4 regions of the Methylobacterium sp. Leaf361 genome follow, and region 2 is predicted to be linked to each of the others. Evidence: predicted binding sites of a transcription regulator. Region 2 holds the regulator's gene; each other region holds the start of a gene.
What was found. The regulator LexA, encoded in region 2, represses DNA repair genes until DNA is damaged. The targets are predictions, from matches to a motif close to TGTTCNNNNTGTGTTCNG.

Region 1 (5,761 bases), on a different contig from region 2:
GACGGATACCGGGTGCGGCTGCGCCCCGGCTTCCCCCAAGCCGTCACCGTGCTGCGGCGAGGCGGCATGAGGGATCGTCACCGGCTGGCCGTGATCAGCGCTCTCGGGATCGTTCAGATCCTGGCCTGGGGATCGTCGTTCTACCTCCTATCGGTACTGGGCCAACCCATCGCGGCCGAGACCGGCTGGCCACTCGCTTGGATCATCGGCGGCCTCTCGGCGGGGCTGCTGGTGGCCGGCCTGGTTTCACCGCGCGTCGGGTCCTTCATCGGCCGGAACGGAGGGCGCGCAATTCTGGCGCTTTCGGCGGTCCTGCTGGCGTGTGGCCACGTGGTGCTCGCCCTGGCGCCGAACCTGCCCGTGTTCCTGATCGGTTGGCTCGTGATCGGCGTAGGGATGGGTTGCGGCCTGTACGACCCCGCCTTCGCGACATTGGGGCGGCTCTACGGCGCCGAGGCTCGCCCAGCCATCACCACGCTCACCCTATGGGGCGGCTTCGCCAGCACAGTTTGTTGGCCGCTGTCCGCCTTCCTGGTCGAGCAGGTCGGGTGGCGGGGGACATGTCTCACCTACGCCACTCTGCACATTGTCGTGACCCTGCCGCTTGTTCTCGCAATGATCCCGAAGGTGCCCGCTTCGGCGACCAATGAAGGCGCAGGGAATCAATCGGACGTGCGGCTGCCGCCGCGAGAACGGCGCGCATTCCTGCTGATGGCCGGCGTACTGATTTTAGGCGGCACCGTGATGACGTTGGTATCGGTGCATCTGATCACGCTGCTCCAAGCGCGCGGCGTGGCGCTCGCTGCCGCCGTGTCATACGGCGCACTGATCGGACCGGCCCAGGTCGGGGCCCGTATCGTGGAGATGGCCACCAAAGGCCGCCACCATCCGCTCTGGACGCTGACGGCGGCGATGGCATTGGTGGCGCTCGGCCTGGGCGTGCTCGCGGCCGGTCTGCCAGCAGTAGGTCTCGCTCTGGTGCTCTATGGGGCCGGAAACGGTATTTACTCCATCGCCCGGGGCACGGTACCCCTGGCTCTGTTCGGGCCCGCCCGCTACCCTCTCCTCGTGGGCCAGCTGGCCAGACCAGGTTTGGTCGCCCAAGCCCTCGCCCCGTCGCTAGGGGCCCTGACGCTGACCTATGGCGGCGCCGAGGCAGCCTACGTCATGCTGGTGATCCTTGCAGTCGCCAATGTCGGCCTCGCCGGCGCTCTGTGGAGCGCCCGCTAGGAAGAGGGGCAATCCCGCGCAAGCGGCCGGCCGCTCGCAGCCCAGTCGGCAAGAAGAATCCGGACAGCCTATGCGAGCCCACGCGTCCATGCGAGGTCTCATGGTAAAGGCCGCGGACGTCGAACGCGCGCTGACGGTTCCAAGCTGCCTGTGCGGGCGGAACAGGTCGGTCGCAAAGCCGTGCGTCGCTCACGTCGAACGGTTTGCAAACTGCCGTTCACCGCCGCCCTTCATGGCTTGTGGACAAGCCCTGCTTCAAGTCGCCGATGTCCACGATATGTTCTAAAATTTTGCGTCGCCCGCGCAGCCGGCGACGATCTGGGGATACCTCTGCCGAGCGCTGTGGCCACATGCAGACAGCCGCCTGGCCGACATCGGCCGGGATGCACAAGGACGGCGGCATACCCGGGCCTCTGTCGGGGAATCTGGAGCGGGTGCACACATCAATTGCGAGGTGTTCAAACAACGACTCTGTTCTTAGAACGACGATGGCAGATTAACATCGACATGCAGATGACATCCGTAGAGGAAACACCACAATCGCCAACTGCTGCTCGAGTAGACGGTGATTCGACAGCTCTACCAAACGAGCAGAGCCGCCAACGTAAAGTGATCCATGTCGATATGGACGCTTTTTATGCGAGCGTAGAGCAGCGAGACAATCCCGACCTGCGAGGCAGACCAGTGGCGGTCGGCGGCTCTCGAGAACGCGGTGTGGTGGCTGCGGCGAGCTACGAGGCTAGGCGCTACGGTGTACGCTCGGCCATGCCTTCGGTCACAGCCAAGCGGCAATGTCCCGAACTGATTTTTTTGAAGCCTCGCTTTGACGTCTATCGCGAAATCTCGTTACAGATTAGGGAAATATTTTCAGACTACACAGACATGATCGAGCCGCTTTCGCTCGATGAAGCCTACCTAGATGTAACCAACAATCTAAAAGGCATAGAATTTGCAACTCAGGTCGCTAAAGAAATCAGGTCTCGCATCTGGAACGAGACGCAGCTTACCGCCTCAGCGGGAATCAGCGCCAACAAATTTCTGAGTAAAATTGCACCCGATCAGAACAAACCGAACGGCCAATTTGTAATTACGCCTGAAATGGCTCCTGCTTTTATCGCCGAACTCAACATAGCCAAATTTCATGGCATCGGCAAAAAGACCGAAGAAAAAATGAATGCGCTCGGAATTGCCACCGGCCGAGATCTTAGGGCGAAATCGGTCGAATTCCTCCAAGAGCACTTCGGCAAGGCCGGGCTCTATTATTATTGGATTTCCCGGGGAATAGACGAGCGCCCGGTTCAACCAAACCGCATCCGAAAATCAGTGGGCGCAGAGAACACGTTTCTACATGACCTTTCGGAAATTGAAGACCTGAGGGCCGCACTATCGCCAATCATCGACAAGGTATGGAATTATTGCGAGCGAACTCAAATTCGAGGCCGAACTGTTACGTTGAAGATCAAATATAGAGACTTCCAGCTAATCACACGGAGTCGGTCTACACAGGAACGGATTGGTAGCAGGGAGCTAATAGACCAAATCAGTAATGAACTACTGACGGGAATATTACCTTTGCCGAAACCAATTCGTCTCCTTGGTGTGAGTTTGTCGAGCCTCAATACAGATGCCGAAGATGCCGCCGTAAAAAATCATGTACAACTTTCATTCGAGCTATAGCGGACCAAAAATTTCGAATCGCTGAATAAAATATCTTACCACTTCTGTAAATCTGCGCGTGTCGTTTTGATTTATTTTAGACTGGACACAGGCGAGCACGTGTGGAGCGCCTGTATTGCCTTGCTATGCACTTCGAAGCATTCACGTTTATATCATAAGCGGACGTCCGAGCAGCCGGCAGCATCATCTCGTCAAAGCAACGTGCTGACTTGAGGGACCGCACGTGAATGCACGCCCTTTGGTCAGAACGAGAGCGCCACTTCGCGTGCAAGCGATGACGGCGGCTGTCTGACCGTTCGTTCGAACAGCTGCAAGTCGCCAATCAGGACGACACGACGCTCTGCACGGGTCAAGGCCGTGTAGAGGAGGGCGCGATCGAAGAGTCGGCTCGGAGAAAGTGGTATGATGATCGTGCCCCACTGCGAGCCTTGAGCTCTGTGAGTACTGATCGCGTAGGCGAGGTCGATCCGGTCCGTAAGTTCCTTGTCCATGAATTCATGGACTTTCCCCTCGAGCCGAGCGGTCATCCTATCCTCATAGACAGCTAGGACGTGCCCCATGCTTCCATTCCAGAGCCCTCGTTCATAATCGTTCTTCGTCGAGATGATGGGATCCCCGGCTGCGAAGCGTCGCAGTCGGGCGCGACCATGAGCGTTGTACCTATGGAAGTACGTGTTGATCGCATCGATCCCGGCAGGACCGGTATAGGTCGTACCAACAACCTGAACGTCCTCGCCGTGTGAGTCGTCGCGAACTTGTTCAATCGCCTCGACGATCTCGTCCTGCCGGCAGGGGAGGAGGCTGCATCCTTCTCGTCCACGCTTATAGACGGGCAGGCGAGGGGGGCAGCCGTTGCGCACCGCGCGAGAGACGGTCGGAATCCCTGTGGCCTCATCGGCTCGCATAATGCGGGTCAGCTCGACTTGAGGAATGCGCCAGCTGGTTGCCAACCGATGCAACGTAAGGCCGTAGCCGATCGGTGCGAGCTGAGCGACATCTCCAACCAACAGCAGGCTTGCGTCCTCATGGAGGTGGAACAAAATCCGATAAAGAGTCGGCAGATCCAACATGCTGGCTTCGTCGACGACGACGAGCGTGTGCGCTCCCGTTACCGAACGCCTTTGCAGGCACTTCCAGAGCCAAGACGCGATCGTTTGTGCGGGCCGTCCGGTAGCGACGGACATGCGCTGGGCCGCCCTTCCAGCAAGGGCGATCTGATGGACGTGAACGCCGAAGTCGGCTGCGGCTTCATTGATGGCTTTGAGCGTCGTGGTCTTGCCGACCCCAGCGCCCCCGGTCAGGATGGAGAATTGATTGCTCAGCGCCATCGCCACGGCACGTTCCTGCTCAATTGTCAGAGCGTGTCGTGCACGGGAGTTGAAGCGCTCGAAGAAGGCCGACAAAGCTTCTTGCGTGGGTAGCTGCACCACGAGGTCGCCTGACTTCCCAGTGCCATCCAGCGCCGCCCGGATGCGGCTTTCGATGAAGTGCTCGGCGTAGGCTGCTCCCGCCGGCTGATATCCGCCGGAACATGGAATGGCCGCTCCGTCTTCCACCGCTGCTGTCAGGGCGCGTCCTGCCTCCTCAGGTGTAACTCCCAGGAGCTTCTGGGCATGACGGACGAGCGCCTCCTTGGCTGTGACCGTATGTTTGTCGTCGAGCCGCTCGTAGAGTGCAGCCTCCACCGCGCCGACCTGCCGCCGCGGGTCATCCGGCCGGATCCCAAGCTGTGCCGCGACCTGATCAACCTCCGTCCAGGAACAGAGCGTCAGCAGTCGGTAGGGATTTTCTCGCAGTTTGGCGAGGGCGTCGTCGCCCCACAGATCCACGGCTTTTCGGGCGGAACGGTTGCCAATGCCGTGTCTGTCGAAGAACGCAACCGCCTCGGTGACAGCCTTCTGGTTCCTCCAGGCAGCGCAGACGATCTCGGCTTGTGTCCGCGGCAAGACCTCCGCCAAGCGATCGATCTTGCCTTCGCTCAAGATGCCGTAGAGATCCTCGCCCAAAGCATCCCACATCCGCTGGGCCGTTGCCGGGCCGACGCCGACGAACTCCGGCCGTCCCGACAGGAAATGGACTACGTGGTGGCCGCGCGGCAAGTCCTTTCCCAGAGACGCATCGGGCGAGGTGTTCATGGGATCACCCGGCGGCCGGACGTCGCCATGTGGTCAACGATAGACTCGTAGCGGCGCAAGCGCCTTCTCAACTCGTGGCTTTCACTGCGGGCGGCGGCGAGCTGCTGCTCGAGGCGCATGATCCTGGCTTTATCGCTGCTGTGCCGTGGCTCGGGCTCCTCAACCTGGGGCACATCGATGCCCAGATCTTTGATGGCGTCATCTAGGGTTCGGGCGAAGCGAGGGTTCTGCTGGAACACTTCACGCGCGAAACCGCACGCCCTCGCGACCGCAGTCTTGTTGACCTTGCCAAGATGTCCCGGCAGCTTCAAGCCCGCCGTACGCAATCGCTCGATGAACTCCAGCAGATTAGTGTGGTTCTCCTCACTTACCTCAAGGAATGATTTCTGCACCATCACCGATTCTCCGAACGATTGATCCGGCGCAGCGGCTGATCCAGGAAGGCTTCATCCAAATTGCGGGTGCTAGCGTTGACCGCCCAGCGAGCGAACTTCTCCAGCAGCACATCGCGTACGGCCTCCAACTCGGCGGCCTTCCGTTCCAAGTCGCGGATCTTCTGTTGCGTCCTACTCAGCGCCTTTTTTTCAGGAGCAGGCGTCGGCTTCGCACCGTAGGCGTTATAGGCAGCCTTGATCTCGACGTAGTTGTTGAGCGCTTGCCGCGAATATTTCGCGCCGGTCTCGCGGGCGACTGCTTCGCGGAGTGCCTCCCACGTCATA
Region 2 (5,761 bases):
TCGCGCATCTGCGTGAGCTCCTCGGCGGTGGCGTAGCAGTGATAGGCGCGGCCCGCGGCCAGCAGCTCCTCGGCGACCGCGCGGTGGCGCTCGGCGCGGGCGAACTGGAAGACCACGTCGCCGTCCCAGTCGAGGCCGAGCCAGGAGAGGCCGTCGAGGATCGCGTCGATCGCCCCCTTGGTGGAGCGCTCGCGGTCGGTGTCCTCGATGCGCAGCAGCATCGTGCCGCCGGTGTGGCGGGCGTAGAGCCAGTTAAACAAGGCCGTGCGGGCCCCGCCGATATGCAGGTAACCCGTGGGCGAGGGGGCGAAGCGCGTGACGACGGCTGAGGACATCGGTCCGGTATGTTCCGGGGCTGGTCGCGGACGGGGCGCGACGGACGGCGAAGGGGCGGCGGAGCGGCGAGGGGCTCGACAGGGCGCCCGTAGCACGAAGAACCCGCTGTAGCACGGGCCGGCGGATGCGTTAAGAATCGCCCGCAGAATCGCCCGGCCCCGACGACAGGTCGCGCGGAGCGGGGCGGCGGCGATGCGGCGGATCGGCGCGAGGCGGGCGGACGGCGCGGTCGCGCTGATCGGCCCGCGCGCCCGAGCCCTTCCCGCCGCCCTCCTGGCCGCCCTCCCGGCGCTCCGCGACTGGGTCGTCGCCGGCCTCGCCCGCGAGGCCGAGCAGCGCCGGCTGTTCCCCTGGCTGGCGGTAGCCTTCGGCGGCGGGATCCTGGTCTACTTCGCGGCGGCCGACGGCGCGCCGAGCCTCGCCGCCCCCCTGATCGCGGCCGCCCTCGCGCTGGCGCCGGTCCCCGTCCTCGGCGCGCGGCCGGCGGCCCTGGCGGCGGCGCTCGCGGTGGCGGCCGCGTTCCTCGGCTTCGCGGCGGCGACCTGGCGGGTCTCGCAGGTCGCCGCACCGATCCTCACCCGCACCACGATCGGCCCGCTCGTCGGAACGGTCGAGGCCCTGGACGAGCGCGAGGTCGGCGCCCGGCTGGTGATCCGGGTGGAGAGCTTCGCCGGCCTCGCGCCGGAGGCGCGGCCCGCCCGGGTCCGGGTCTCGTTCCGGAAGGCGCCGATCCCGCGTCCCGGGGACGGCGTCGCCGCCACGGCCCGGCTGCTGCCGCCCCCGGAGGCGGCCCGGCCCGGCGGCTACGACTTCGCCCGGGACGCCTATTTCCAGGGGATCGGCGCGGTGGGCTCGCTGATCGGCACCGTCACCGTCCGGGAACCGTCCGGGCCGCCGCCGCTGGGCCTGCGGCTCGCCGCTGCGCTCGACGCGGCGCGCAACGGGCTCACGCGCCGGATCGCGGAGGCCGCCGGCGGCCAGGCGGGTGCGGTGGCGGCGGCCCTGGTGACGGGCAAGCGCGGCCTCATCGGGCCGGCCACCAACGACGCGCTCCGCGCCGCCGGCATCTACCACGTGGTGTCGATCTCGGGCCTCCACATGGTGCTGGCCGCCGGCGTGGTGTTCTGGCTGGTGCGGGCGCTCCTCGCCGCGGTGCCGCTGTGCGCGCTGCTCTGGCCGATCAAGAAGATCGCGGCCGGCTTCGCCATGGTCGGCGTCACCGCCTACTGCGCCTTCTCGGGCTGGGACATCGCGGCCGAGCGCTCGCTGATCATGACCCTGATCATGCTCGGCGCGATCCTGGTGGACCGGCCGGCCCTGTCGATGCGCAACCTCGCCCTCGCGGCGCTGATCGCGCTCGCCCGCGAGCCGGAGGGCCTGCTCGGCCCGAGCTTCCAGATGTCCTTCGGCGCCGTGGCCGGGCTGATCGCCTGCGCGCGGCTGATCGACGGGCGGCTGCTCGTGCGCCCCGGGGCCGGGCGGATCGGGCGGCTCGTCGGGACCGGCCTGTCGGCGATCACCGGGACCCTGGCCACGACCCTGGTGGCGCAGGTCGCGACGGCCCCCTTCGCCACCTACCACTTCCAGACGGTCCAGCCCTTCGGCCTCGTCGGCAACGCCCTGACCCTGCCGCTCGTCTCCCTGGTGGTGATGCCCGCCGCGGTGATCGGCTGCCTCGCCTATCCCTTCGCCCTCGACCGGCCTGTCTGGTGGCTGATGGGGCAGGCGGTGGCCGGGATGCTGGCGATCTCGGACTGGATCGCCGGGTTCGAGCGGGCGGTCCTGGTGCTGCCGGCCTTCGGCGCCGGGGCGCTGGCCCTGCTGACCGCCGGCCTGCTGCTGGGGACGCTGCCGGCCTCGCGCCTGCGCTGGCTCGCCGTGCCGCCGGTCCTGCTCGGGCTCGTCCTCGCGGCCCGGCCCAACCACTACGACCTCTACGTCGACCGGCAGGGCGCGGGGGCTGCGGTGCGGGGCCCGGACGGGCGGCTCGCGGCCCTCGGCAGCCCTTCGGGCTTCGTCCTCGAGCAGTGGCTGAAGGCGGACGGCGACGGGCGGCGGCCCGCGGCGCTGATCGTCCGGTCGGGCAGCGGGCGCTGCGACCGGCTCGGCTGCACCGCCCGGCTGCCGGACGGGCGGGCGGTCGCCCTGGTCCGGGACCGGCGGGCCTTCCCGGAGGATTGCGCCCGCGCCGCGGTGCTGATCACGGGCCTCGCGGCGCCGCCCACCTGCACGGGGCCGCTGGTGATCGACCGGCGCGTCCTCGCCGCCCGCGGGGCCGTGGCCCTCCGGACCGACGGCGACGGCTTCGCCGCGCGCTACGCCCGGGACGACGCCCGCGCCGTGCCCTGGCGGCCGGCCGCCGGGCACGGGCCGGGACCGCCGCGGCCGGTCACCGCGGAGCCGGGCGACCGCCCCGCGGAGGACGGGATCGCCGCGACGCCGGAGGCCGACGCCGCGCCGGGCGGAGACCTCGCCCCCGGCGACGCGCCGGCCGAGCCGCTTCAGTAGCGGCGGACGAGGCTCACGAGGCGGCCCTGGATCCGGACCCGGTCGGGCCCGAGCACGCGGGTCTCGTAGGCCGGGTTGGCGGCCTCGAGGGCGATCGACGAGCCGCGGCGGCGCAGGCGCTTGAGCGTCGCCTCCTCGTCGTCGATCAGCGCCACGATGATGTCGCCGGTATTGGCCGTCTCCTGCTTGCGGATGACCACGAGGTCGCCGTCCAGGATGCCCGCCTCGACCATCGAGTCGCCGCGCACCTCGAGGGCGTAGTGCTCGCCGCCGGCCACGAAGTCCGGCGACAGGGTGATGGCGTGGCTCTGGTTCTGGATCGCCGAGACGGGCGTACCGGCCGCGATCCGGCCCATGACCGGGATCGAGATGGCGCGGCCGGACTCGTCGATCATCCGCGTGCTCGCCGGGGCCGGCGGCGGCTTGGACTTACCGCCCTCGACCACGCTCGGCGTGAAGCGGCGCGGCTCGGCGGGGGCCTGAGTCGCCGGAGCGGCCTGGGTCAGGCTCTCGGGGATCCGGATCACCTCGATGGCGCGCGCCCGATTCGGGAGGCGCCGGAGGAAGCCGCGCTCCTCGAGTGCCGTGATCAGCCGGTGGATGCCGGATTTCGACTTGAGATCGAGGGCATCCTTCATCTCGTCGAACGACGGCGGGACACCGCATTCCTGCATCCGGCTCTGGATGAATCGCAGGAGGTCCAGCTGCTTGCGCGTGAGCATCGACGGGGGACTCGCGGCTTGGCGGACCGCCACGTGACGGTCTCCGAAACAAATCACGAACAGGTTAAACGTTCCGCAAGTGTTCCGCAAGAGCGGCACCGCTCGGCCCGGCGCGCCGCGGGCGCGCCCGCGGGAGAAGGTCGAGAAACGCATTGACGGCGCAAGCGGAGCCGTTTCAATGCATCGCGGCGCCCCGCCGGGAAGGCGGCGGATCCGGGGTGCGGGCTGGGACCCTCTTGGAATGACGAGGATGCGACGACCCGCAGCTCTGCTGCCCCTCGGCCTCGCCGCCCTCGGCCTCGCCGGCTGCACCACCGGATTCTCCTACATCTCGCGGAACTACGTGGCGCTCACTCCCCAGGTCGTCACGATCGGCTGCAAGGAGCCCTACGAGGTCTACGACAACCGGCAGCTGCGCCGGATGCTGATCGTGTCCAACGCCCTGCGCGAGTATACCGGCTGCAACCTGAGCGAGGTCCGGATCGATCCGGAGCCGGGCGCCACCCGGGTGAAGCGCTTCCGCACCGCCGCCCGGGCCTATCTCGACGAGACCGTGCGCGAGGATTGCCGGATCACCGGCGAGACCGTGTTCGATCCGCTGAAGACCGAGTTCGCCTACGCCTGCGACGCGCCGATCGAGAAGCGCGGCACCGTGGTCCCCCGCCTGCCGGGCCGCAATCCGGGCCTCGGCGTGCGCTGACCGGCCGGCGGCGCGTCCTCAGGCGCCCGGCTTCGGGAAGGTCCGCTCCGCGGCGTCGCCGGCGGCGGCCAGCAGGGCGCGGGCGAAGGCCCGGGCCTCCGTCCGGTCGAGCACGATCGCGGCGGTGACCGGCGCACCGCCGAGGTCGGCGAGGGCGAGTTCCAGGCGCACCCCGTCGGGCACGGCGCTCGCCTGAAGGCTCCAGCCGGAGCCCCGGTCCGTGCTCTCCGCCATCGTGTTCCTCCCGCATGCCCGGCACGGCGCCGCGCGCCCACCGGAACGGCCAGGCCCGGGACCGCTCCCGGAGCCGCGCTCCGATCTTCCCTGCCTCGCCTGTCCGCGTTCCTCAAGGCCACAGGCCGCGTTCCTCAAGGCCACAGGCCGCGCGGGGGTGGAGATGCGCGCCGTCGCGGATGCCGGCGGCCGCATCGCGGCGATACGGGGCGGCACGGGGCTGCGCCCGCGCCGCGGCGCGGGCGAGGGCAGGGGCGGCCGGGATGGGGGCCGGCCTCGGGGCGATTGACGCGAGGCCGCCGATGATGTCTCCCGCGGGCTCCGATCAGGTGGAGTTCGAACATGCAAGAGATCTGGTTCCGCACGGGCGAGGCCACGGTGCTGGCGGCCGAGGGCCAGTACACCGACGCCATGCCGGAGGTGCTGATCGGCTCGGTGCGCGGCCCGGTCGGTCAGGCCTTCGCGTCGATGATGGGGCAGGTCCAGGGCCACACGCGGATGTTCGTGGTGCGCGACCTCAACCAGCTCGTGCGCCCGGCCACGATGATGACCACCAAGGTCACGATCCACACGGCCGAGTATGCCGAGCTCCTCGGCGGCGTGGTCCAGGCCGCCACCGGCGACGCGATCGTGGACTGCATCATCGAGGGCATCCTGCCGAAGGACGGGCTCGACGAGCTGTGCATGATCATCATGATCTGGCTCGATCAGCGCTGCGCCGAGGACGACAACCTCGACCAGAAGGACCTCTACCGGACCAACTACGAGGCCACGAAACTCGCCATCGCCCGCGCCCTCAAGGGCGAGCCGACGGTCGACGAGCTGATCGCCAACCGGAAGACCGTGAAGCACTACGCGCTCGACGGCGTGATCGAGTACTGAGCGGGCCCAGGCCACGCATCCTGCCGGCTCAGGTCCGCCTCAGCCCGGCGGGATGCGCCCCACCGAGCAGAGGGTCCGCATCGCGCTGCTGCCCGGGTCGGTGTAGCAGGAGGCCGACCAGCCGTTCTGCTGGATGAACGACTTGCGCCGCTCCGCCAGCGCGGTCCGGTAGGCGGTGGCGATGATCGGCTCGACGGTCGCGGCCGGTTGGCCGACGAGGATCTCGGAGGCCACCGACAGGTCGCGGAAGAAGGTCGCCGAGGGACTCGGCTCGGCGGAGGTCGCCTGCACGATCGGCTCGGCCCGGCAGGTCACGTCGAACTTGATCGGGCCGGCCACGCGGATGTCGATGCTGGGGCCGGCGCGCTTGCCGACCCGG
Region 3 (5,761 bases), on a different contig from region 2:
GGCATCGCGCACGACTTCAACAACGTCCTGCAGGCGATCATCGGCTACTCGGACCTGCTGCTCGCGAGCCACCGGCCGACCGACCCGGCCTTCCAGGACATCATGCAGATCAAGCAGAACGCCAACCGGGCGGCGGGCCTCGTCCGCCAGCTCCTGGCGTTCTCCCGCCGGCAGACGCTGCGCCCGGAGGTGATGAATGTCGGGGAGGCGCTCTCCGAGCTGACCCTCCTCCTCAAGCGGCTGCTCGGCGAGCGCGTCGCGCTGGAGCTGAAGCACGGCCGCGAGGTCTGGCCCGTGAAGGCCGACGTCAATCAGTTCGAGCAAGTGATCGTCAATCTCGCGGTCAACGCCCGCGACGCCATGCCGGAGGGCGGCAAGCTGATGATCCGCACCGAGAACGTCTCCGATCCGGGGGCGGCCGCCGGTGCGGAGGGGCGCGGCGGGGCGCCGGCGGGCGACCACGTGCTGATCGAGGTGCGCGACACCGGCCAGGGCATCCCGCCCGAGCTGATGGAGAAGATCTTCGAGCCGTTCTTCACCACCAAGGAGATCGGCAAGGGCACCGGCCTCGGGCTCTCGACGGTGTTCGGCATCGTCAAGCAGTCCGGCGGCACCATCGACGTGCAGTCGAAGGTCGGGGAGGGTACGGCCTTCCGCATCTACCTGCCGCGTCACGTGCCCGTGGCGGAGCCCGAGGAGGTGCCGGTCGCGGCGGCCGAGCCGGCACTGCCGCGCGCGGAGCCGCTCGCGCCGGCTTCCACCACCGCCCATCCCGATTCCGGGTCGGACGCCAAGCCGGTCACCGCGCCGGCCGCGGGCGGCGACGCCGCTGTGCCGAAAGGGGAGACGCCGCCCGCCAAGGTCGACAAGCCGGCGCCGCGCAAGCCCGCCGCCGATCATACGGGGCAGGGGACCATCCTGCTCGTCGAGGACGAGGACCCGGTGCGGGCGGTCAACAGCCGGGCGCTCTCGGCCCGCGGCTACACGGTGCTGGAGGCGGCCTCGGGCCTCGAGGCCCTGGCGATCGTCCGCGAGGGCGCGCAGACCATCGATCTCGTCGTCTCCGACGTGGTCATGCCCGAGATGGACGGCCCGACGCTCCTGCGGGAGGTGCGCAAGCATCAGCCCGACCTGAAGGTGATCTTCGTGTCCGGCTACGCCGAGGACGCGTTCCGCAAGAACCTGCCCGAGGGCGAGACCTTCAACTTCCTGCCCAAGCCCTTCAGCCTGAAGCAGCTCGTCGAGACCGTGAAGAAGACGATGGCGGACTGACCGGCCCCTCGCTTCCGCTCACCGTCGCTCAACGAAGAGCGGCCCCGGAGAGACTCCGGGGCCGCTCTTCGAACGTCGCAGGTCCACCGCGCGCCGTCGCCGGCCCGCGGCGGCGCGGCCTAGGCCTCGCCCTCGTCGAGATCGTCCGCCGTCGGGGCGGCGTTCTCCAAGATCTTCTCGGCGACCAGACCGGAATTCTGCCGGATCGAGCCCTCGATCTCGGCGGCGATCTTCGGATTGTCGCGCAGGAAGCCCTTCGAGTTCTCGCGACCCTGGCCGAGGCGCTGGCTGTTGTACGAGAACCAGGCGCCGGACTTCTCGACGATGCCGGCCTTCACGCCAAGGTCGATCAGCTCGCCGACCTTCGACACGCCCTCGCCGAACATGATGTCGAACTCGACCTGCTTGAAGGGTGGCGCGACCTTGTTCTTCACCACCTTGACGCGGACCTGATTGCCGATCGCCTCGTCGCGGTCCTTCAGGGTCGAGATGCGGCGGATGTCGAGGCGCACCGAGGCGTAGAACTTGAGGGCGTTGCCGCCCGTGGTCGTCTCGGGGCTGCCGTACATGACGCCGATCTTCATCCGGATCTGGTTGATGAAGATGACCATGCAGTTCGAGCGCGAGATCGAGCCGGTCAGCTTGCGCAGGGCCTGACTCATCAGGCGGGCCTGAAGGCCCGGCTGGCTCTCGCCCATCTCGCCCTCGATCTCGGCCCGCGGGGTCAGCGCGGCCACCGAATCGACCACCAGCACGTCGATGGCGCCCGAGCGCACCAGCGTGTCGGTGATCTCGAGCGCCTGCTCACCCGTGTCGGGCTGGGAGATCAGTAGGTCGTCGAGGTTCACGCCGAGCTTGCGGGCGTAGACCGGGTCGAGGGCGTGCTCGGCATCCACGAAGGCGCAGACGCCGCCCTTCTTCTGGGCCTCCGCGATCGTGTGGAGCGCCAGCGTCGTCTTGCCGGACGATTCCGGACCGTAGATCTCGATCACCCGGCCGCGCGGCAGGCCGCCGACGCCGAGCGCGATGTCGAGGCCCAGCGAGCCGGTCGAGACGGTCTCGACCTCTTGGACCTTGTCGTTCTTGCCGAGCCGCATGATCGAGCCCTTGCCGAAGGCGCGCTCGATCTGAGCCAGGGCAGCGTCAATGGCCTTGGACTTGTCCTTGTCCACCGGGGGCATGTCGACCACTTTCAATGCGGGCTGGGCCATCTGGCGGGCTCCTTATGAAGGGGTTGGACGCAGTTCACAACGCGCGTCGCCACCGCCTCTATGTACCCGTTTTGTTCTCCGCCAGCAAGGCCGGAACGCCGTTTTGCTGGACGCAAGTCACGAAATCCCGGCTCGAGCCCCGGATGCCCCGCGACAGCAATCCAATCCGGTAATCGCCCGCGAGGACCTGTACGAACGCCGACACAACGCGCCGGACGGGACGACCGCCAGCCGCAATGGCGACGCCTCGCGCGGTCCCGCAGCAGGCTCGGCCCGCCGGCGACCGGGACCCAACCGCCAGACATGTGGCCGAAAACGACGACGCCCGGCACGAATCCGGCTCTCGCGAGTCGAATTGCGTCCGGGCGTTCGTCGTACCGGTCGCCGGGCATCCCCGGGATGGTCACCCCAGAGGAGGCACCATCCCGCGACGCCGCGGGCCGGGATCTGGCGGACGCGGAGACCGCAGCCGCCGGGATCCCGGGATCAGGCGGCCTCGCCGGCCTCGGCCTGGGCGGCCTCGCCCTCGACCAGCTTCCAGGTCTTGGTCTTGGAGAACGGACGGCACTCCTCGATGAACACCGTCTGCCCGACCTTGGCGACGTTGCCCTCGTCGTGCGCGTGGTAGTTCTTCGACCGCCGCACGGTCTTCTTCATCACCGGGTGCGTGAAGCGGCGCTCCACCTTCACCACGATGGTCTTCTCACCCTTGTCGCTGACGACGGTGCCCTGCAGGATGCGCTTCGGCATGGTTGTCTCCTAAAACCCGCCTCAGCCCTTGGCCTGCTGCAGCGTCTTGGAACGCTGCAGAGTCCGGACACGGGCGATGTCGCGACGGACCTCGCGGACGCGGGCGACGTTCTCGAGCTGGCCGGTGGCCCCCTGGAAGCGCAGGTTGAACTGCTCCTTCTTGAGGTTGATCAGCTCGTCATTCAGCTGATCCGGCGACAGCGCCTTCAGATCAGACAGTCTCTGGGTCGACTTCACGATATCCTCCGTTCAGTCGGCGATGCGCTGGACGACCCGCGTGCGGATCGGGAGCTTCGCGGCGCCGAGGCGGAGCGCCTCCTTGGCGATGTTCTCGGCAACGCCGTCGACCTCGAACATGATCCGGCCGGGATGAACCCGGGCCGCCCAGTAATCCGGGGCGCCCTTACCGGAGCCCATGCGGACCTCGGTCGGCTTCGACGACACCGGGACGTCCGGGAACACCCGGATCCAGACGCGACCCTGGCGCTTCATCTCGCGGGTGATCGCGCGGCGGGCCGCCTCGATCTGGCGGGCGGTGACGCGCTCGGGCTCCACCGCCTTCAGGCCGAACTGGCCGAAGTTCAGCTCGAAGCCGCCCTTGGCCGCACCGTGGATGCGGCCCTTGAACTGCTTGCGGAAGCGGGTCTTTTTCGGTTGCAGCATGGCTTCCTACCTTACGCGTGCTCGCGCTCGCGGCGTCCGCGCTCGCGGCCGCCCTCGCCATCGCGCTCACGGCGTCCGCCGGAGCGGCCGCCCTCTTCCTGGGCCTTCTTGTCCTGGGCCATCGGATCGTGCTCGAGGATCTCGCCCTTGAACACCCACACCTTGATGCCGCAGGTCCCGTAGGTCGTGAACGCCGTGGCGGTGCCGTAATCGACGTCGGCGCGCAGCGTGTGCAGCGGGACGCGGCCCTCGCGGTACCATTCCTGGCGGGCGATCTCGGCGCCGCCGAGACGGCCCGAGCAGTTGATCCGGATGCCCTCGGCGCCCAGACGCATGGCCGACTGCACGGCCCGCTTCATGGCACGCCGGAAGGCGACGCGGCGCTCGAGCTGCTGGGCGATCGAGTCGGCCACCAGGGTGGCGTCGATCTCGGGCTTGCGCACCTCGACGATGTTGATGGTCACGTCGGCCTTCGTCATCGTGCCGACGAGCTTGCGCAGCTTCTCGATGTCCGCGCCCTTCTTGCCGATCACCACGCCCGGACGGCCCGAGTGGATGGTGACCCGACACTTCCGGTGCGGGCGCTCGATGACGATCTTGGAGACCGCCGCCTGCTTGAGCTGCTTCATGAGGGCGGCGCGGATCGCGACGTCCTCGTGCATGAGCTTCGCGTAGTCGCCCTTGTTGGCGAACCAGCGGGAATCCCAGGTCCGGTTGATGCCGAGCCGGAGACCGATCGGGTTGACTTTCTGACCCATCAGATCCTCCTCAAGCCGCTTCGGCTTGGCGGACTTCGCGAACCACGATGGTGAGGTTCGAGAAGGGCTTCAGGATGCGCGCGCCGCGGCCGCGGGCGCGGGCGTGGAAACGCTTGAGAACCAGCGCCTTGCCCACGAAGGCCTGGGACACGACGAGGTCGTCGACGTCCAGGTCGTGGTTGTTCTCGGCGTTGGCGATGGCGCTCTCGAGGCACTTCTTGACCTCGGTCGAGATCCGCTTGCGCGAGAACTGCAACTCGGCGAGCGCCGTGTCGACCTTCTTGCCGCGGATCATCTGCGCCACGAGGTTGAGCTTCTGCGGGCTGACGCGCAGCATGCGCGCGACGGCCTTCGCCTCGTTCTCGGGGAGCGCGCGGGGGGTGGCTTGCTTGCCCATCTCAGCGCCTCTTCGCCTTCTTGTCGGCCGCGTGACCCGGGAAGGTGCGGGTCGGCGAGAACTCGCCGAACTTGTGCCCGACCATCTCCTCGGTGACGTAGACCGGGATGTGCTTCTGCCCGTTGTGCACACCGAAGGTGAGCCCGACGAACTGCGGGAGGATCGTGGAGCGGCGGCTCCAGATCTTGATGACCTCGGAGCGCGAGGAGCCCCGCGCCGCCTCGGCCTTCTTGAAGAGGTAGCCGTCGACGAACGGCCCCTTCCAGAGAGAGCGTGCCATAGCGATTACTTCTTGCGGTTGTGGCGGCTGGACAGGATGAACACGTCGGTCCGCTTGTTGGACCGGGTCTTCTTCCCCTTGGTGGGCACGCCCCAGGGCGTGACCGGGTTGCGGCCGCCCGAGGTGCGACCCTCGCCGCCGCCGTGCGGATGGTCGACCGGGTTCATCGCCACACCGCGGTTGTGCGGGCGCTTGCCGAGCCAACGGTTGCGCCCGGCCTTGCCGAGCGAGATGTTCATGTGGTCCGGGTTCGAGACCGCGCCGACGCTGGCGAAGCACTGGCCGTGGACCAGGCGCTGCTCGCCCGAGTTCAGGCGGAGCGTCACGTAGCCCTGGTCGCGGCCGACGATCTGCGCGTAGTTGCCGGCCGAGCGGGCGATCGCGCCGCCCTTGCCGATCTTCAGCTCGACATTGTGGACGATCGTGCCCA
Region 4 (5,761 bases), on a different contig from region 2:
CACCCCCGCGCCCGCGACCGTGCCGGCGAGCGCGGCGGCGGCCTCGCCCTGCTGCCGCGACAGCGTGACGGTGAGGTCGGCCGGCCACGCCCCCGGTGCCAGGGTCGCGGCGCCGGCCAGCGTCAGGAACGGCGCCAGATCGGCCGTCTCGGCGCGGAGCGTGCCGCCGGTGGGGACGAAGTCGGGACCGACCAGGATCGGGCGGCCCGTGGCGAGGCGCAGGCCCGCGACCGTGCCGCTCGCCGTCAGGGCAAGGGACTGGCCGTCCGGCCGCTCGGCGGTCAGCCGAAGCTCGGCAGGTTGCTGCAGGCCGACGAGGTCGGCGCGGCCGAACCACGGTCCGGCCCGCGGCGCCGTGAGGGTGGCGGTGCCGCCCTCGATCCGCGTGCCGCGGCTCGCGAGCGTCAGGTCGAGGGTGCCGCCGCCGGCGCTGCCCCGGGCCTGGGTCCGCAGGGCCGCGGCCGCGCCGCCCTCCCGGTCGAGGGTGACGGCGAGGTCGAGGGGCGCGTCCCGCAGGAAGGCGGGCAGCAGGCGGATCTCGCCCACCCAGACCCGCTCGAGCAGGCCGAGCAGCGGCGCCGCCGCCGGCGCCTTGAGGCGCCCGGAGACGCGGCCGGTCCCGTCCGCGCCGATCTGCCCGGACAGCCGGGCGCTGGCGCCGGCGAGGTCGGTGACGTCGAGGCTGTCGACCGTCAGGCCGGCGCCGTCCGACTGGATCCGCGCCGCGATCGTGCCCGTGCCGGAGCCCGCCGTGCCGAACCGGACGTCCTTCGCCTCGAGCGTCAGGGCGAGGTCGGTGTCGCGCAGGGTGCCGAGGGCCGTCCCGAGGGGCGGCAGGCCGGCGATGTCGAGGCCGGTGGCGCGAATCTGGGCCTCGAACCGGCCGCGCTCGGCGCCCTCGGCGGCGGTGTAGCGGGCGTTCCCGGTGATCCGCGCCGGCCCGAGGCCGAGGCGCATGTTGCGCAGGGACAGGCCGGTCCCGGCGGCCGACAGGTCGGCGGCGGCCTCGATCTTCCGCCCGTCGAGCAGCGCGACGAGTGGCCCCTCGGCGCCGAGGCGGCGCAGGTAGCGGCCGAGCGCCTCCGAGTCGGGGGCGGCGAGCGCCACCGGGCCGGAGAAGCGCAGCGGCGCTGTCTCGACCTGCCCGCTCGCCGTGACGGTGGACTCGGCCGGGCCGGTCACCGCGAAGCGGCGCAGCAGCAGGCCGCCGGCCCGCTCCAGGGTGCCGGTGAGGGCGAGGTTCGACCATTCCTCGCCGCCCAGCACGGCGCTGCCCACCGTGAGGTCGAGGTCGAGCATCGCCGGCAGGCTGCCCGTCGAGCGCGGCAGACCGCGGGCGATCAGGTTCTGCCCCTCCGCCGAGGCCAGGAAGGCGTCGAGGTCGAGGCGGCGGGCGTCCAGGGTCAGGCCGGCGCGCCACTGGCGCAGGTCGAGCCGTCCGGTGCCGCCGAGCCGCAGGGCCCGGCCGCCGGGGTCGATGGCGAGGTCGACGGCCTCGAAGCGCACCTGTGTGCCCCGGGCCTTGAAGGTGCCGGCCAGCGAGAACGGCAGGTAGGCGCCGGCCGCCTGGGTCGGCGGCCCGACGACGAGGCGGGCGGAGCCCTCGGCCTCGACCTGGGCGCCGCCGGATTCGGCGGGGACGAGGCCGAACCGCGCGTCCGCCTCGAAGCGCGGCGTCGCGTCGCCGCCGCCGGAGATCTTGGCGGCGAGGCGCCCGTCCGGTCCCGGCGTGCCGCTGACCGCCCGGAACGGGACGCCGCCGCTCGTCCCCTCGATCCGCCAGGGCCCGACCAGGGCCGGCGCCTGCAGGCGCAGGTCCTGGACGTAGAGCTGGTCGGTCCGCCCGGTGGCGGGGACCTGCGTGGTGACGAGGAACTGCTGGATGTGCAGGTTCTCGATGGCGAGGTCGCGGTCGCGCAGGGCCCCGCCGAAATCGGGTGGCAGCTTCAGCGCGTCCGGGCCGGCGACCGGGAGCTTGATCTCGGCCCGGCCGATCCGGGTCTCGGTGAAGCGGAACTCGCCCTTCAGGAGCGGCGCCAGGGCGATCTCGGCCTTGACGAACCGGGCATCCAGGCTCGGGCGGTCCGGATCGGCGCCGAGGTGGAGGCGGTCGACGCGCAGCCGCGGCGAGGGCAGCAGGCGGACCTCGATCCGGCCGTCGGTCCGGACCGGAACGCCCAGGGACCGGGCGAGCGCCCGCTCGACGAGCCCGCGATGGGCCTGCCAGTCGACGAAGGGCGGGACCGCGAGCGCCGCCACGAGAACCAGGATGACGGCGCACGCCAGCGCGGTCAGAAGATCACGCAATGGTCCCGTTCCGCACCATCTCTGCGCGAGGCCGCGACCTCACCGGGCCGCCGTGCCCCGCGTGCCCCCGCGAGTCAGTCGCCACGGCCATAGCACGATAAGCCGCCGGGGGCGCCAGCGGCGATGCCACGGTCCCGAGCGGCGGTCGGGGCACGCGCGAGGTTCCTCGGGCATCCCGGGCCCGCGGCCTCCGGATCGCGCGGCCGGCCGCGGAGCGCGACCAGCCCGAAGGACGCGGATCACCCCGGCGCGGACAGCCGCGCTTCATGGCTCCGCGCCCCCGCCGCGGCGCGAACGGCCTCGACGCCGTTCGCGATTTGGTCCAGGGAAGCGGGATGCAGAACCGCCCGCATCCGCAACCCGCCGGGGACGGCGCGCCCGCCACGTCCATCGCTGCCCGCGCCATGGGTGCCCTCCGGCGCGACGCGGCCGCCTACCTCGAGGGCCTCAACCCCGAGCAGCGCCGCGCCGTCGAGACCACGGAGGGCCCGGTCCTGGTGCTGGCCGGGGCCGGCACCGGCAAGACCCGGGTGCTGACCACCCGCATCGCCCACCTGATCGCCACCAACCGGGCCCGCCCCTTCGACATCCTGGCGGTGACCTTCACCAACAAGGCCGCCCGGGAGATGAAGCACCGGATCGGCGCGCTGATCGGGCCGGCCGGCGAGGGCATGCCGTGGCTGGGCACCTTCCACGCCATCGGCACCAAGATCCTGCGCCGCCACGCCGAGCTGGTCGGGCTGAAATCCGACTTCACCATCCTCGGCACCGACGACCAGCTCCGGCTGATGAAGCAGGTCATCGCCGACCAGAACGTCGACGAGAAGCGCTGGCCGGCCCGGGCCCTGTCCCACGCCATCGACGGCTGGAAGAACCGCGGCCTCGGCCCCGAGCAGGTGCCCCCGGGCGAGGCCTCGGCCTTCGCGTTCGGCAAGGGCGGCGCCCTCTACACCGCCTACCAGGCCCGGCTCGCGACGCTGAACGCCGTCGATTTCGGCGATCTCCTGCTGCTCTGCCTCAAGCTCTGGCGGGAGAACCCCGACGTCCTGGCCAATTACCAGGACCGGTTCCGCTACATCCTGGTCGACGAGTACCAGGACACCAACGTCGCCCAGTACCTGTGGCTGCGACTCTTGGCGCAGTCCCGGAAGAACATCGCCTGCGTCGGCGACGACGACCAGTCGATCTACGGCTGGCGCGGGGCCGAGGTCGACAACATCCTGCGCTTCGAGCACGACTTCCCGGGCGCTGTGGTGGTGCGCCTTGAGCGCAACTACCGCTCCACGGGCCACATCCTGGCCGCCGCCTCCGGGCTGATCGCCAGGAACGAGAGCCGCCTCGGCAAGACCCTGCGCACCGACGACGAGCCGGGCGAGCGCGTCACCGTGACGGGCGCGTGGGATTCGGAAGAGGAGGCGCGGATGCTCGCCGAGTCGATCGAGTCCCTCCAGTCGAAGCAGCATCCCCTGTCGGAGATCGCCGTGCTGGTGCGGATCTCGGCGCAGATGCGCGAGATCGAGGACCGGTTCGTCCAGCTCGGGCTGCCCTACCGGGTCATCGGCGGCCCGCGTTTCTACGAGCGCGCCGAGATCCGCGACGCGCTGGCCTACCTGCGCGCCACCGTGAACGTCAGCGACGACCTCGCCTTCGAGCGGATCGTGAACACGCCCAAGCGCGGCCTGGGCGACGCCACCCTGCAGCAGCTCCACACCTACGGCCGCGCCAACCGGCTGCCTCTGCGCATCGCCGCCGCGCGCCTGTGCGAGACCGACGAGCTGAAGCCCCGGGTCCGCTCGACCCTGCGGGCGCTGACCGAGAGTTTCTCGCGATGGGCGCGGCTCGCGGAGACGCAGCCGCACAGCGAGGTCGCGCAGACCATCCTTGAGGAGTCCGGCTACACTGAGATGTGGCAGAAGGACCGCTCCGCCGACGCCGCCGGCCGGCTGGAGAACCTGAAGGAATTCGTCCGCTCCATGGAGGAGTTCCCCGACCTCGCGGCCTTCCTGGAGCACGTCTCCCTGGTGATGGAGGCCTCGGAGGCGGAGGGCGCCGAGCGGGTCTCGCTGATGACGCTCCACGCCGCCAAGGGGCTCGAGTTCGACACCGTGTTCCTCCCCGGCTGGGAGGACGGCCTGTTCCCGAACCAGCGGGCGCTCGACGAGAGCGGCCGGGCGGGCCTGGAGGAGGAGCGGCGGCTCGCCCATGTCGGGCTGACCCGGGCGCGCAAGCGCGCGAAGCTGTCCTTCGCGGTCAACCGGCGCATCCACGGGCTCTGGTCCTCGACCATCCCGTCCCGGTTCATCGACGAGCTGCCCGAGACGGCGGTCGACGTGGTCGAGGCCCCGGCGCACTTCTCCGCCGGCGCCTCGCGGTTCGACCGCAACCCGACGCCGTTCGGATCGAGCTACGGCACGCCGGGCTGGCAGCGCGCGCAGGCCAACACCGCGCCGGGCGGCCGGTCCGGGTTTGGATCGGGGTCCGGAGGCGGCTTCCGCTCGGCGGGCCCGGGCGGCCGGTCCGGGGGCCAGTCCGGTGGCCCCCGCCAGATCGAGGGCGAGCTGATCGCCAAGTCGACGGGCGCGCCCTCGGCCTTCCAGGGCGGCCAGCGGGTCTTCCACACCAAGTTCGGCCCCGGAACGGTCGCGGCGGTCGACGGCAACAAGCTGACTGTTGACTTCGACAAGGCCGGCCGGAAGATGGTCCTCGACAGCTTCGTCCAGGCCGGATCGAGCTAGTCCCGCCGACCAAGCCCGGACGTGTCAGGGCGGCAGGGTCGGCCGGCTTCGCCCGCGCGGGCGGGGAGGATCGCGACCGTGCCGGATGCCGCGTTACCGCGACACCACCGTCCCGAACCTGATGTATCCGCGCCAGCCGCGCGGCTTTTTCGAAGCCCCTTCCACCGACCGTCACCCCTTAGTCACACCCGGCGCGCAATCGTCGGGCGCGAATCGCACTGGTGCGCCAGTTGCATCGCGTATTCGGCCGCGCACGGAACGTCGTGACGCTCTCCACAGGCGGACGAGCGCGGGGCGGAACCTTCGGCCTTGGGCCGGTATTAAGTTCCGCAAGCGAGTAGAACCGGGAGCAAGCAGGTAAACGGCAGTTCAGAGACAGACCCAGGTTGGCAAGTCCCGTTGGAGTGTACATCCATGAAGAGACGCCGCGCACGACTTGAACTGGTTGAAGACCGCACGTCCCGCATTCATCGCACACGCTTCGACGAAGAACGCAATCTCGCTCCCATCCAGCCGCTCACCGAACGCCAAGCCGAGTATCTCGACGCCCTCGCCCGCTCTCCGCAGGTCATCGTCCTGGGGCCCGCCGGCACCGGCAAGACCTTCATCGCCGGCACCCGCGCGGCGGACCAGCTCCGCCAGCGCCGCATCGCCAAGGTGGTCATCACCCGCCCGAACGTGCCCTCCGGCCGGTCGCTGGGCTACTTCCCCGGCACCCT

Region 1: the regulator LexA is predicted to act here: its motif matches at 1,498-1,515, upstream of dinB (DNA polymerase IV).
Region 3: the regulator LexA is predicted to act here: its motif matches at 2,545-2,562, upstream of recA (recombinase RecA).
Region 4: the regulator LexA is predicted to act here: its motif matches at 2,615-2,632, upstream of ASG32_RS04260 (UvrD-helicase domain-containing protein).

Annotation. Positions count from the first base shown of each region.
Region 1 covers NZ_LMPY01000003.1:212,323-218,083, forward strand. Annotated here, with positions in the region: gene ASG32_RS04655 (FAD-dependent oxidoreductase) at 1-70, shown strand, start outside; gene ASG32_RS04660 (MFS transporter) at 67-1,230, shown strand; gene dinB (DNA polymerase IV) at 1,738-2,907, shown strand; gene ASG32_RS04665 (ATP-dependent RecD-like DNA helicase) at 3,150-5,042, opposite strand; gene ASG32_RS04670 (hypothetical protein) at 5,039-5,437, opposite strand; gene ASG32_RS04675 (hypothetical protein) at 5,437-5,760, opposite strand.
Region 2 covers NZ_LMPY01000056.1:177,678-183,438, forward strand. Annotated here, with positions in the region: gene gltX (glutamate--tRNA ligase) at 1-335, opposite strand, end outside; gene ASG32_RS27625 (ComEC/Rec2 family competence protein) at 529-2,844, shown strand; gene lexA (transcriptional repressor LexA) at 2,838-3,566, opposite strand; gene ASG32_RS27635 (hypothetical protein) at 3,817-4,266, shown strand; gene ASG32_RS27640 (hypothetical protein) at 4,285-4,500, opposite strand; gene fae (formaldehyde-activating enzyme) at 4,843-5,382, shown strand; gene ASG32_RS27650 (hypothetical protein) at 5,422-5,761, opposite strand, start outside.
Region 3 covers NZ_LMPY01000089.1:3,807-9,567, reverse strand. Annotated here, with positions in the region: gene ASG32_RS31120 (PAS domain-containing sensor histidine kinase) at 1-1,272, shown strand, start outside; gene recA (recombinase RecA) at 1,392-2,483, opposite strand; gene rpsQ (30S ribosomal protein S17) at 2,970-3,233, opposite strand; gene rpmC (50S ribosomal protein L29) at 3,255-3,470, opposite strand; gene rplP (50S ribosomal protein L16) at 3,483-3,896, opposite strand; gene rpsC (30S ribosomal protein S3) at 3,908-4,654, opposite strand; gene rplV (50S ribosomal protein L22) at 4,665-5,051, opposite strand; gene rpsS (30S ribosomal protein S19) at 5,053-5,331, opposite strand; gene rplB (50S ribosomal protein L2) at 5,337-5,761, opposite strand, start outside.
Region 4 covers NZ_LMPY01000003.1:123,920-129,680, reverse strand. Annotated here, with positions in the region: gene ASG32_RS04265 (AsmA-like C-terminal region-containing protein) at 1-2,307, opposite strand, end outside; gene ASG32_RS04260 (UvrD-helicase domain-containing protein) at 2,643-5,042, shown strand; gene ASG32_RS04255 (PhoH family protein) at 5,457-5,761, shown strand, end outside.